3 regions of the Solibacillus sp. FSL W8-0372 genome follow, and region 3 is predicted to be linked to each of the others. Evidence: a T-box and tRNA genes for the amino acid it is inferred to sense, from the RefSeq annotation. Region 3 holds a T-box; the other regions hold tRNA genes.
What was found. A T-box is a leader RNA that pairs with one kind of tRNA and senses whether it is charged. The one in region 3 lies ahead of ileS (isoleucine--tRNA ligase), so its partner is inferred to be a tRNA-Ile.
Positions count from the first base shown of each region.

Region 1 (3,249 bases), 1.9 Mb from region 3:
TTGGCACCTCGATGTCGGCTCATCGCATCCTGGGGCTGTAGTCGGTCCCAAGGGTTGGGCTGTTCGCCCATTAAAGCGGTACGCGAGCTGGGTTCAGAACGTCGTGAGACAGTTCGGTCCCTATCCGTCGTGGGCGTAGGAAATTTGAGAGGAGCTGTCCTTAGTACGAGAGGACCGGGATGGACACACCGCTGGTGTACCAGTTGTCTTGCCAAAGGCATCGCTGGGTAGCTATGTGTGGACGGGATAAGTGCTGAAAGCATCTAAGCATGAAGCCCCCCTCAAGATGAGATTTCCCATTACGCAAGTAAGTAAGACCCCTGAAAGACGATCAGGTAGATAGGTTCGAGGTGGAAGTGCGGTGACGCATGTAGCTGACGAATACTAATCGGTCGAGGACTTAACCACATTTTATTGCACAATTCAATGAAACGTTTATCCAGTTTTGAAAGAATGAATATTTTTTCTAAGGGTTTCAAGACACAAGCTGGTCGAGGAAACGACTGAGTGATTGAAGGAGCGTACTTAAGTATGTGACTGAAAGAGCGAGGGAAGTTGACGAAGGATAGCGCCGTGTATTGGAAGCCGAAAATAGTGAAGTGATGATGGCAAAGAGGTCACACCCGTTCCCATACCGAACACGGAAGTTAAGCTCTTTAGCGCCGATGGTAGTTGGGGGCTTCCCCCTGTGAGAGTAGGACGTCGCTTCGCAAAAATATGGAGGATTAGCTCAGCTGGGAGAGCACCTGCCTTACAAGCAGGGGGTCGGCGGTTCGAGCCCGTCATCCTCCACCATTTCTAAATGCCGGTGTAGCTCAGTTGGTAGAGCAACTGACTTGTAATCAGTAGGTCGAGGGTTCGACTCCTTTCGCCGGCACCATTTAGAGAGCCATTAGCTCAGTTGGTAGAGCATCTGACTTTTAATCAGAGGGTCGAAGGTTCGAGTCCTTCATGGCTCACCAGTTTTATATTGTCTGCTGCGGGTGTGGCGGAATTGGCAGACGCACTAGACTTAGGATCTAGCGCCGCAAGGCGTGGGGGTTCGACTCCCTTCACCCGCACCATTTTAATTTTATATACTGTCAGAGTAAAAATATCTTATGCATTTTGCGGAAGTAGTTCAGTGGTAGAACACCACCTTGCCAAGGTGGGGGTCGCGAGTTCGAACCTCGTCTTCCGCTCCAAAAATGCCGGGGTGGCGGAACTGGCAGACGCACAGGACTTAAAATCCTGCGGTGAGTGATCACCGTGCCGGTTCGATTCCGGCCCTCGGCACCATCTTTACAATATAATTTGCGCCCGTAGCTCAATTGGATAGAGCGTCTGACTACGGATCAGAAGGTTGTGGGTTCGACTCCTGCCGGGCGCGCCAAATTTCGGAATGTAGCTCAGCTTGGTAGAGCACTTGGTTTGGGACCAAGGGGTCGTAGGTTCGAATCCTGTCATTCCGACCATTATTTATGGGGCCTTAGCTCAGCTGGGAGAGCGCCTGCCTTGCACGCAGGAGGTCAGCGGTTCGATCCCGCTAGGCTCCACCATAAATATGTAACCAATAAAGATCCTGGCGGTGTAGCTCAGCTGGCTAGAGCATTCGGTTCATACCCGAAAGGTCGTGGGTTCGACTCCCTCCGCCGCTATCTTAAGGACCTTTAGCTCAGTTGGTTAGAGCAGACGGCTCATAACCGTCCGGTCACAGGTTCGAGTCCTGTAAGGTCCACCAGTTAAATCAATAGTTATTATGGAGGTATACCCAAGTCTGGCTGAAGGGATCGGTCTTGAAAACCGACAGGCGGGTAACACCGCGCGGGGGTTCGAATCCCTCTACCTCCTCCATTTATTTGCTGGGTAACTAAAACAGGGTTAAAGAAAATAGTATTATCGCGGGGTGGAGCAGTGGTAGCTCGTCGGGCTCATAACCCGAAGGTCACAGGTTCAAGTCCTGTCCCCGCAACCAAATGGTCCCGTGGTGTAGCGGTTAACATGCCTGCCTGTCACGCAGGAGATCGCCGGTTCGATCCCGGTCGGGACCGCCATTTGTGGGTTTGTAGCTCAGTTGGTAGAGCATTAGATTGAAGCTCTAAGTGTCGGCGGTTCGATTCCGTCCAAACCCACCATTTATGCGGGTGTAGTTTAGTGGTAAAACCTCAGCCTTCCAAGCTGATGTTGTCGGTTCGATTCCGATCACCCGCTCCAGTTTTTTAAATAAGGGCCTATAGCTCAGCTGGTTAGAGCGCACGCCTGATAAGCGTGAGGTCGATGGTTCGAGTCCATTTAGGCCCACCAAATAATTTATTATTCCGAAGTAGCTCAGTTGGTAGAGCATCCGGCTGTTAACCGGCAGGTCGCAGGTTCGAGTCCTGCCTTCGGAGCCATTTTATATTATGGGGACATACTCAAGAGGCTGAAGAGGCGCCCCTGCTAAGGGTGTAGGTCGCGTAAGCGGCGCGAGGGTTCAAATCCCTCTGTCTCCGCCATCGGCCCGTTGGTCAAGTGGTTAAGACACCGCCCTTTCACGGCGGTAACACGGGTTCGAATCCCGTACGGGTCATACATAAGAAGAGAAAAAAACGCTAAGTACTTAGAAAAGTACTTAGCGTTTTTTGTATATTTTAATAATATGTTTCTATAATAGTAAGAAGAGACAAATGAATAAACATAGTATAAATCCGGTTGTATAACTGCTTATTCGAATTAACAATGTTCTAGAAAACTTTTATTGTATATTTATAGATAAACCTTCCAACAAAGTGTTTGATGTATTCTCCCTCGTTATAATGCAGAAATAACACCATTGGAGCTTTTCTAAAAGCAGGCGAATATAAAAACTTTTGTAGGGGTGAGTTGATAAAAAATCTACTCACCGTATATTACATTAATACATTTTAATTTTTAAAATGTATAGTTAATAGTAGTTAAAATTCTATATAATTTTAAATTTTATTATTCAAAAATAATACTCATAATATACAAATATGATTTATATTTATAAAAAATAAAAACAACTATTGAAAAAAAGGAGAAAAAATATTAAAATTTCGTTATGCTAAGTAATCGGTTTTATTAGAAATTGAGACAAGTTATTGTAAACATAGAAAAAAATATTATTTTTGAAAAAAGTTTTAAAAAGAGTATTGCATTATTTCGAGAATACTGATATTATAAATCTTGTCCTTAAGAGAAAGGACAAACATTACATAAACTAAAAGATGAATATCCCATGGAGGATTAGCTCAGCTGGGAGAGCACCTG
Region 1 covers NZ_CP150204.1:2,894,841-2,898,089, reverse strand. Annotated here, with positions in the region: rRNA gene MKY13_RS14905 (23S ribosomal RNA) at 1-408, shown strand, start outside; rRNA gene rrf (5S ribosomal RNA) at 596-711, shown strand; tRNA gene MKY13_RS14895 (tRNA-Val) at 720-795, shown strand; tRNA gene MKY13_RS14890 (tRNA-Thr) at 805-880, shown strand; tRNA gene MKY13_RS14885 (tRNA-Lys) at 887-962, shown strand; tRNA gene MKY13_RS14880 (tRNA-Leu) at 980-1,064, shown strand; tRNA gene MKY13_RS14875 (tRNA-Gly) at 1,110-1,184, shown strand; tRNA gene MKY13_RS14870 (tRNA-Leu) at 1,190-1,278, shown strand; tRNA gene MKY13_RS14865 (tRNA-Arg) at 1,296-1,372, shown strand; tRNA gene MKY13_RS14860 (tRNA-Pro) at 1,378-1,454, shown strand; tRNA gene MKY13_RS14855 (tRNA-Ala) at 1,463-1,538, shown strand; tRNA gene MKY13_RS14850 (tRNA-Met) at 1,564-1,637, shown strand; tRNA gene MKY13_RS14845 (tRNA-Ile) at 1,644-1,720, shown strand; tRNA gene MKY13_RS14840 (tRNA-Ser) at 1,741-1,833, shown strand; tRNA gene MKY13_RS14835 (tRNA-Met) at 1,880-1,954, shown strand; tRNA gene MKY13_RS14830 (tRNA-Asp) at 1,958-2,033, shown strand; tRNA gene MKY13_RS14825 (tRNA-Phe) at 2,039-2,114, shown strand; tRNA gene MKY13_RS14820 (tRNA-Gly) at 2,120-2,193, shown strand; tRNA gene MKY13_RS14815 (tRNA-Ile) at 2,207-2,283, shown strand; tRNA gene MKY13_RS14810 (tRNA-Asn) at 2,297-2,372, shown strand; tRNA gene MKY13_RS14805 (tRNA-Ser) at 2,384-2,474, shown strand; tRNA gene MKY13_RS14800 (tRNA-Glu) at 2,477-2,548, shown strand; tRNA gene MKY13_RS14795 (tRNA-Val) at 3,220-3,249, shown strand, end outside.
Region 1: it encodes a tRNA-Ile, which carries the amino acid that the T-box ahead of ileS (isoleucine--tRNA ligase) is inferred to sense. The anticodon was not compared.

Region 2 (3,249 bases), 1.9 Mb from region 3:
TCCGTAGCTGCATCAGCTGGATGATTATCAATCGCGGATAACTCTGTTTCTTCAACAGGCAGTTCTTCATTGATAAACTGCTCTAATGTCGCAAGCTCATCCTCTAATGTGTGACGTAATTGTTGTAATTGATCGCTATTCATATTAAATCCCCCTTTTATCTGGTAATTAAATATTACCTAAATGAGGATTTCTAAAACATTCTCGGTTTATTTAATCGCTGTATATGCACTAATTGCATCATGCAAAAATAGAGTAGCACCTTTACCAACCTGTTGATCATAATAGGAAATAAAGCGCTCATCGTATATATACATTTGTGCTAATCCTAGATGCGCTTCTTTCGTATATTTTGCCCAAGAAAAGCTTAACCAACGTTTATGAAGCTCTGCAACCTCCATAGCAATTGCTGAAGTAGTATCTCCTTGTTCCATCGCTTCTTTTAAGCGTTCAAACAACTGCTTCTCTAATTGCTGCATAGCTTCATATTGTTCTTCTGACATATTTTTCAGTTTGCCGTAGCTTGCTTCAACTTGTTCCTCACCATATTTTTTACGAATTTCCTGCCCGTAGTTTTGTTCGTTTTCTTCCACTAATTTATTTTTGAACACTTTAAACTTCTCTTCATTTGTCATTTTAATATCCCCTTCCAACATATTGATTGTTTGATTTATTGTCTCAAGTAAATTATCGAGATAATTTCTCTTTTTTTGTAAAAGCCCGTATTGTTTTTTTAACACTTCTTTTACTTCAAAATTTGGATCGTTTAATAAATTTTTAATCTCTTCTAGCTTAAAATCTAGCTCCCGATAAAACAGAATTTGTTGAAGTCGATCAATATCAGATTGATTATATTTTCTATAACCATTTTGCTCGACCACTGAAGGCTTTAACAAATCAATTTCATCATAGTACCTTAATGTTCGTGCACTTACACCTGATAACTTTGCCAACTCATTTATTAGCATGCCATCACCTCTTATTAAGTACTATAAAGGATGACGTAACGTAAAGGTCAATGAAAATTTGTTATAAATTGAATTTTTATTTTAAATATAATTGTGAAAGGATGATTTTTGAAAACAAAATATATCAATCGATATTACACTAAAAAAAAGAAGCATTCCTAATCATTTAGGATGCTTCCAAAAAATTTTTTAATCTTGAAATTAACTCACTCAAGTACATTTGCGGTAATGTAGACATTTGTTTTAAATTAATATTTTTCATTTCAAAAAATTTAACATCATTTTCATAGCGAAATACTGTCACTTCGATCTCCTTCACTTCTCCTTGAGCCAATTGCATAAAATGTTCCCATTTAGCACGATACATTCCATCAACTTCTTCACGTTGAATGGAAAACTGCTCAAACCCTCCTACCAACTCAAAAACAAAAATATTGGCAAACTCATTATCTTTTATTAATTCATTTTCGATACTATATGGAATTACTCCCAATGATTTTAATTGGGGAAACTTAGCGGTAATACCTATTTCCTCTTCAAGTTCTCGCACTCCATCTTCAACAGTTTCTGTAGAAAGTAAATGACCTGCAGCAGTAATATCGTATTGGCCTGGGTAATCTTTTTTATATTTACTTCTCAGTTGAAAGTAAATATGCCACTCTGCGTTAATTTTTCAATAACCCAACAATGGAATACTTCATGCCAATATCCTCTTTCATGAATTATTTCACGGTGTTTAAAACCTATTTCTTTATAATTTTTATCAAATATTTTTAAAAGCTCTGTCAAATCATCATCCCCTTATATACAAAAAAGCTAAGTACGTGTAACAGTACTTAGCTTTTTTCTCTTCTTATGTATGACCCGTACGGGATTCGAACCCGTGTTACCGCCGTGAAAGGGCGGTGTCTTAACCACTTGACCAACGGGCCGATGGCGGAGACAGAGGGATTTGAACCCTCGCGCCGCTTACGCGACCTACACCCTTAGCAGGGGCGCCTCTTCAGCCTCTTGAGTATGTCCCCATAATATAAAATGGCTCCGAAGGCAGGACTCGAACCTGCGACCTGCCGGTTAACAGCCGGATGCTCTACCAACTGAGCTACTTCGGAATAATAAATTATTTGGTGGGCCTAAATGGACTCGAACCATCGACCTCACGCTTATCAGGCGTGCGCTCTAACCAGCTGAGCTATAGGCCCTTATTTAAAAAACTGGAGCGGGTGATCGGAATCGAACCGACAACATCAGCTTGGAAGGCTGAGGTTTTACCACTAAACTACACCCGCATAAATGGTGGGTTTGGACGGAATCGAACCGCCGACACTTAGAGCTTCAATCTAATGCTCTACCAACTGAGCTACAAACCCACAAATGGCGGTCCCGACCGGGATCGAACCGGCGATCTCCTGCGTGACAGGCAGGCATGTTAACCGCTACACCACGGGACCATTTGGTTGCGGGGACAGGACTTGAACCTGTGACCTTCGGGTTATGAGCCCGACGAGCTACCACTGCTCCACCCCGCGATAATACTATTTTCTTTAACCCTGTTTTAGTTACCCAGCAAATAAATGGAGGAGGTAGAGGGATTCGAACCCCCGCGCGGTGTTACCCGCCTGTCGGTTTTCAAGACCGATCCCTTCAGCCAGACTTGGGTATACCTCCATAATAACTATTGATTTAACTGGTGGACCTTACAGGACTCGAACCTGTGACCGGACGGTTATGAGCCGTCTGCTCTAACCAACTGAGCTAAAGGTCCTTAAGATAGCGGCGGAGGGAGTCGAACCCACGACCTTTCGGGTATGAACCGAATGCTCTAGCCAGCTGAGCTACACCGCCAGGATCTTTATTGGTTACATATTTATGGTGGAGCCTAGCGGGATCGAACCGCTGACCTCCTGCGTGCAAGGCAGGCGCTCTCCCAGCTGAGCTAAGGCCCCATAAATAATGGTCGGAATGACAGGATTCGAACCTACGACCCCTTGGTCCCAAACCAAGTGCTCTACCAAGCTGAGCTACATTCCGAAATTTGGCGCGCCCGGCAGGAGTCGAACCCACAACCTTCTGATCCGTAGTCAGACGCTCTATCCAATTGAGCTACGGGCGCAAATTATATTGTAAAGATGGTGCCGAGGGCCGGAATCGAACCGGCACGGTGATCACTCACCGCAGGATTTTAAGTCCTGTGCGTCTGCCAGTTCCGCCACCCCGGCATTTTTTGGAGCGGAAGACGAGGTTCGAACTCGCGACCCCCACCTTGGCAAGGTGGTGTTCT
Region 2 covers NZ_CP150204.1:2,891,213-2,894,461, forward strand. Annotated here, with positions in the region: gene MKY13_RS14680 (TraR/DksA C4-type zinc finger protein) at 1-143, opposite strand, end outside; gene MKY13_RS14685 (MerR family transcriptional regulator) at 210-968, opposite strand; gene MKY13_RS14690 (NUDIX domain-containing protein) at 1,135-1,638, opposite strand; gene MKY13_RS14695 (hypothetical protein) at 1,605-1,757, opposite strand; tRNA gene MKY13_RS14700 (tRNA-Glu) at 1,829-1,900, opposite strand; tRNA gene MKY13_RS14705 (tRNA-Ser) at 1,903-1,993, opposite strand; tRNA gene MKY13_RS14710 (tRNA-Asn) at 2,005-2,080, opposite strand; tRNA gene MKY13_RS14715 (tRNA-Ile) at 2,094-2,170, opposite strand; tRNA gene MKY13_RS14720 (tRNA-Gly) at 2,184-2,257, opposite strand; tRNA gene MKY13_RS14725 (tRNA-Phe) at 2,263-2,338, opposite strand; tRNA gene MKY13_RS14730 (tRNA-Asp) at 2,344-2,419, opposite strand; tRNA gene MKY13_RS14735 (tRNA-Met) at 2,423-2,497, opposite strand; tRNA gene MKY13_RS14740 (tRNA-Ser) at 2,544-2,636, opposite strand; tRNA gene MKY13_RS14745 (tRNA-Ile) at 2,657-2,733, opposite strand; tRNA gene MKY13_RS14750 (tRNA-Met) at 2,740-2,813, opposite strand; tRNA gene MKY13_RS14755 (tRNA-Ala) at 2,839-2,914, opposite strand; tRNA gene MKY13_RS14760 (tRNA-Pro) at 2,923-2,999, opposite strand; tRNA gene MKY13_RS14765 (tRNA-Arg) at 3,005-3,081, opposite strand; tRNA gene MKY13_RS14770 (tRNA-Leu) at 3,099-3,187, opposite strand; tRNA gene MKY13_RS14775 (tRNA-Gly) at 3,194-3,249, opposite strand, start outside.
Region 2: it encodes a tRNA-Ile, which carries the amino acid that the T-box ahead of ileS (isoleucine--tRNA ligase) is inferred to sense. The anticodon was not compared.

Region 3 (3,249 bases):
TTGGTCGGAACCTTCCAAATAAAGGTCTGCCGGATATTTCATACCGCGTTCAGCAAGTACACCTTGGTGAGATGAACCTGAGTCGAACCAAACATCCATAATGTCATTTTCTTTTGTAAATTTACCGTTCGGGCTACCTTCATGTGTAAAGCCTTCCGGTAATAAGTCTTTCGCCTCGCGCTGGAACCAAATATTTGAACCGTGCTCACGGAATAATTTTGAAACATGTGCAATCGTTTCAGGTGTAATAATTGGTTCGCCGTTTTCTGCATAGAAAATCGGAATTGGTACACCCCATGCACGTTGACGGGAAATTACCCAGTCACCACGGTCACGAATCATATTGTAAAGACGTGTTTCACCCCATGCAGGTGTAAAATCAGTTGCAGAAACTGCATCTAATAACTCGTTACGGAACATTTCTACAGATGCGAACCATTGTGGTGTTGCACGGTAAATTACTGGTTTTTTTGTACGCCAGTCATGTGGGTATGAGTGTTGGAATTTAGAAACGCTTAATAACGCGCCTTCTTCCTTTAATTTTTCAATTACAATTGGATTAGCTTTTTCATAGAATAACCCTTCAAAGCCAGGTGCTTCGTCCGTATAGCAACCACCGTTATCTACTGGTGATAAAATATCCAAGCCGTATTGTTTACCTACTTGATAGTCATCTTCACCATGTCCTGGTGCTGTGTGTACACATCCAGTACCAGCTTCAGCCGTTACGTGCTCACCAACCATTACTAATGAATCGCGTTTATAAATTGGGTGCTCAGCTACAATCATATCAAGGTCTGCGCCTTTTACTTCTTGAACAATTTGCGCATCTTCCCAACCGAATGTAGAAGCTAATTTATCTAATAAATCTTTTGCTACGATATATTTGCCGCCATTTGCTTCTACTACAGCATATGTGAATTCCGGATTCACTGAAATCCCTAAGTTTGCTGGAATTGTCCATGGTGTTGTTGTCCAAATAACAAATTTTGCATCTGCAGGAACAACTCCTTTTCCATCTTTAATACCAAATGCCACGTAGATTGAATACGACTCAACATCTTTATATTCAATTTCCGCTTCTGCAAGTGCAGATTCAGAAGATGGTGACCAGTAAACTGGTTTTAAACCTTTGTAAATATAGCCTTTTTCAGCCATTTTACCGAAAACTTCAATTTGGCGTGCTTCGAATTCCGGTTTTAATGTGATATAAGGATTTTCCCAATCACCACGTACACCTAGGCGTCGGAATTGACCCTTTTGGTTTTCCACTTGTTCATAAGCATATTTTTCACAAAGCTGACGGAATTCTGCTACCGACATCTCTTTACGCTTAACACCTTTATTTGTTAACGCCTGCTCGATTGGTAAACCGTGTGTATCCCACCCTGGAATATAAGGCACATGGAAACCTGTCATCGATTTTTGACGATTGATCATGTCTTTTAATACTTTGTTTAATGCATGCCCGATATGGATATCACCATTGGCATATGGAGGACCATCATGTAATACATAGTGTGGACGATCTTTTGTGCGCTCTAACACCAATTTATTGATGTCCATTTCATCCCATTGTGCCTGAACTTGCGGCTCCTTCGTTGGTAATCCTCCGCGCATCGGGAAGTCGGTTTTCGGCATTAATAACGTATCTTTATACTCTACCATTTAAAATTCCTCCTAATTATCTTAGTGATTGCTGATAACTCATTGTTGATTTCCATTCCGGATCGGGGGCCAACACGATGTTGGTCACGAATGCGTTGTCACAGGACGTGACGATTTTAGCATTCGTTCCATCTCTCCCCTCCATTCCAATCAACGTTTAAGCAAATGATTTAGCATTCTATATTAATCATAATTTTTTTAACGCTCTTAAGGATTTGGATACTTTTTAAACAACAAAAAAGCCCCTCCATCCCTTATAAAAAAGGGACGAGGAGCATTAGTCTCGTGGTACCACCCTAAATTCGCTAAAAATATAGCCTCATTAGACACTGTAACGTCGTGTTCTACGAAATAGCTTACTCAATTTCAGCTATTTAGCTCAGGAGTGATTTTCATTTTAACCTGCTTCGTTCGAGCTCCCACCGTCCTCGAATCGCTAAACCACAATGTTAAATTTACTGTCTCCGTCAACGCATGATGCATTATACATCCTATTCATTATTTTTCAGTATATGAAAAGGCTAGATGAAATGTCAAGCCCCCACTATTAATAGACCGCATTTTCATCATTTTGACTATCTTCATTTGTCTCATGACGATTATTATCCTGTATTTCTGTTAAATCGACATCATATTCTAACAAACGATCCCAATCATCCGTATTTAACAAATCTAGCTGAGCTTCTACCAGCATTTTAAAACGATTACGGAAAACTTTAGATTGCTTTTTTAATTCGTCAATTTCAATTGCAATTTTTCGTGCTTTTGTTAAGGCATCATTTACAATACGATCTGCATTTTTCTCGGCTTCTTTGACAATTAATTTTGCCTCTTTTTCTGAGTTGCGACGTACTTCACCCGCAGCCTCCTGTGCAACGATAATCGACTTTTGTAATGTGTCTTCCAAAGAATTATAATGATTCATTTGAGTAGACATCATTTTCACTTTCTCTTCCAGATCCTTTTTCTCACGCAAAATAATTTCATAGTCTTTAATAATCTGATCTAAAAACTCATTTACTTCGTCTTCAGCGTATCCACGGAATCCACGCGTAAATTCTTTATTATGTATATCAAGAGGGGATAATGGCATATCGTTCTACTCTCCTTTTTTACGTATGTTCTTAAGAGTATTATAATCGTTTCTCTAATGAATAACATCATATTTCCCCAAAAACAGTTGAAAATTTATACTTTTTGCTCTAAACGTCCTACTTGCAAACGTATTTTATCTTTTTTCGTACGCCCTTCTGTCATAATGACTTTCATGCGTCCATAGCCGCGCGCAGAAATAATATCCCCTTCCTGTAATTCGAAGGCAACCGCTTCACGCACTGTCCAATTTACTTTCACTTTGCCGGCCTGAATTAAACTTTGCGACTTTTGACGTGAAATATTTGTAATTGTTGCAAGTACAACATCTAAACGCATCGAAGATACTGTGTGTGAACTTTCACTCCATTGTTCCTCATTTAGAATATATGGTGTATCAGGGTTTACTACTTCCGCATGCACCTTTACTTTGCCAATTCCCGATAAATTTGCTCTTACATAATCAGCTATTTCTGTCGCCAATGCAAA
Region 3 covers NZ_CP150204.1:876,482-879,730, reverse strand. Annotated here, with positions in the region: gene ileS (isoleucine--tRNA ligase) at 1-1,668, opposite strand, end outside; T-box leader at 1,929-2,148, opposite strand; gene MKY13_RS04205 (DivIVA domain-containing protein) at 2,216-2,761, opposite strand; gene MKY13_RS04200 (RNA-binding protein) at 2,857-3,249, opposite strand, start outside.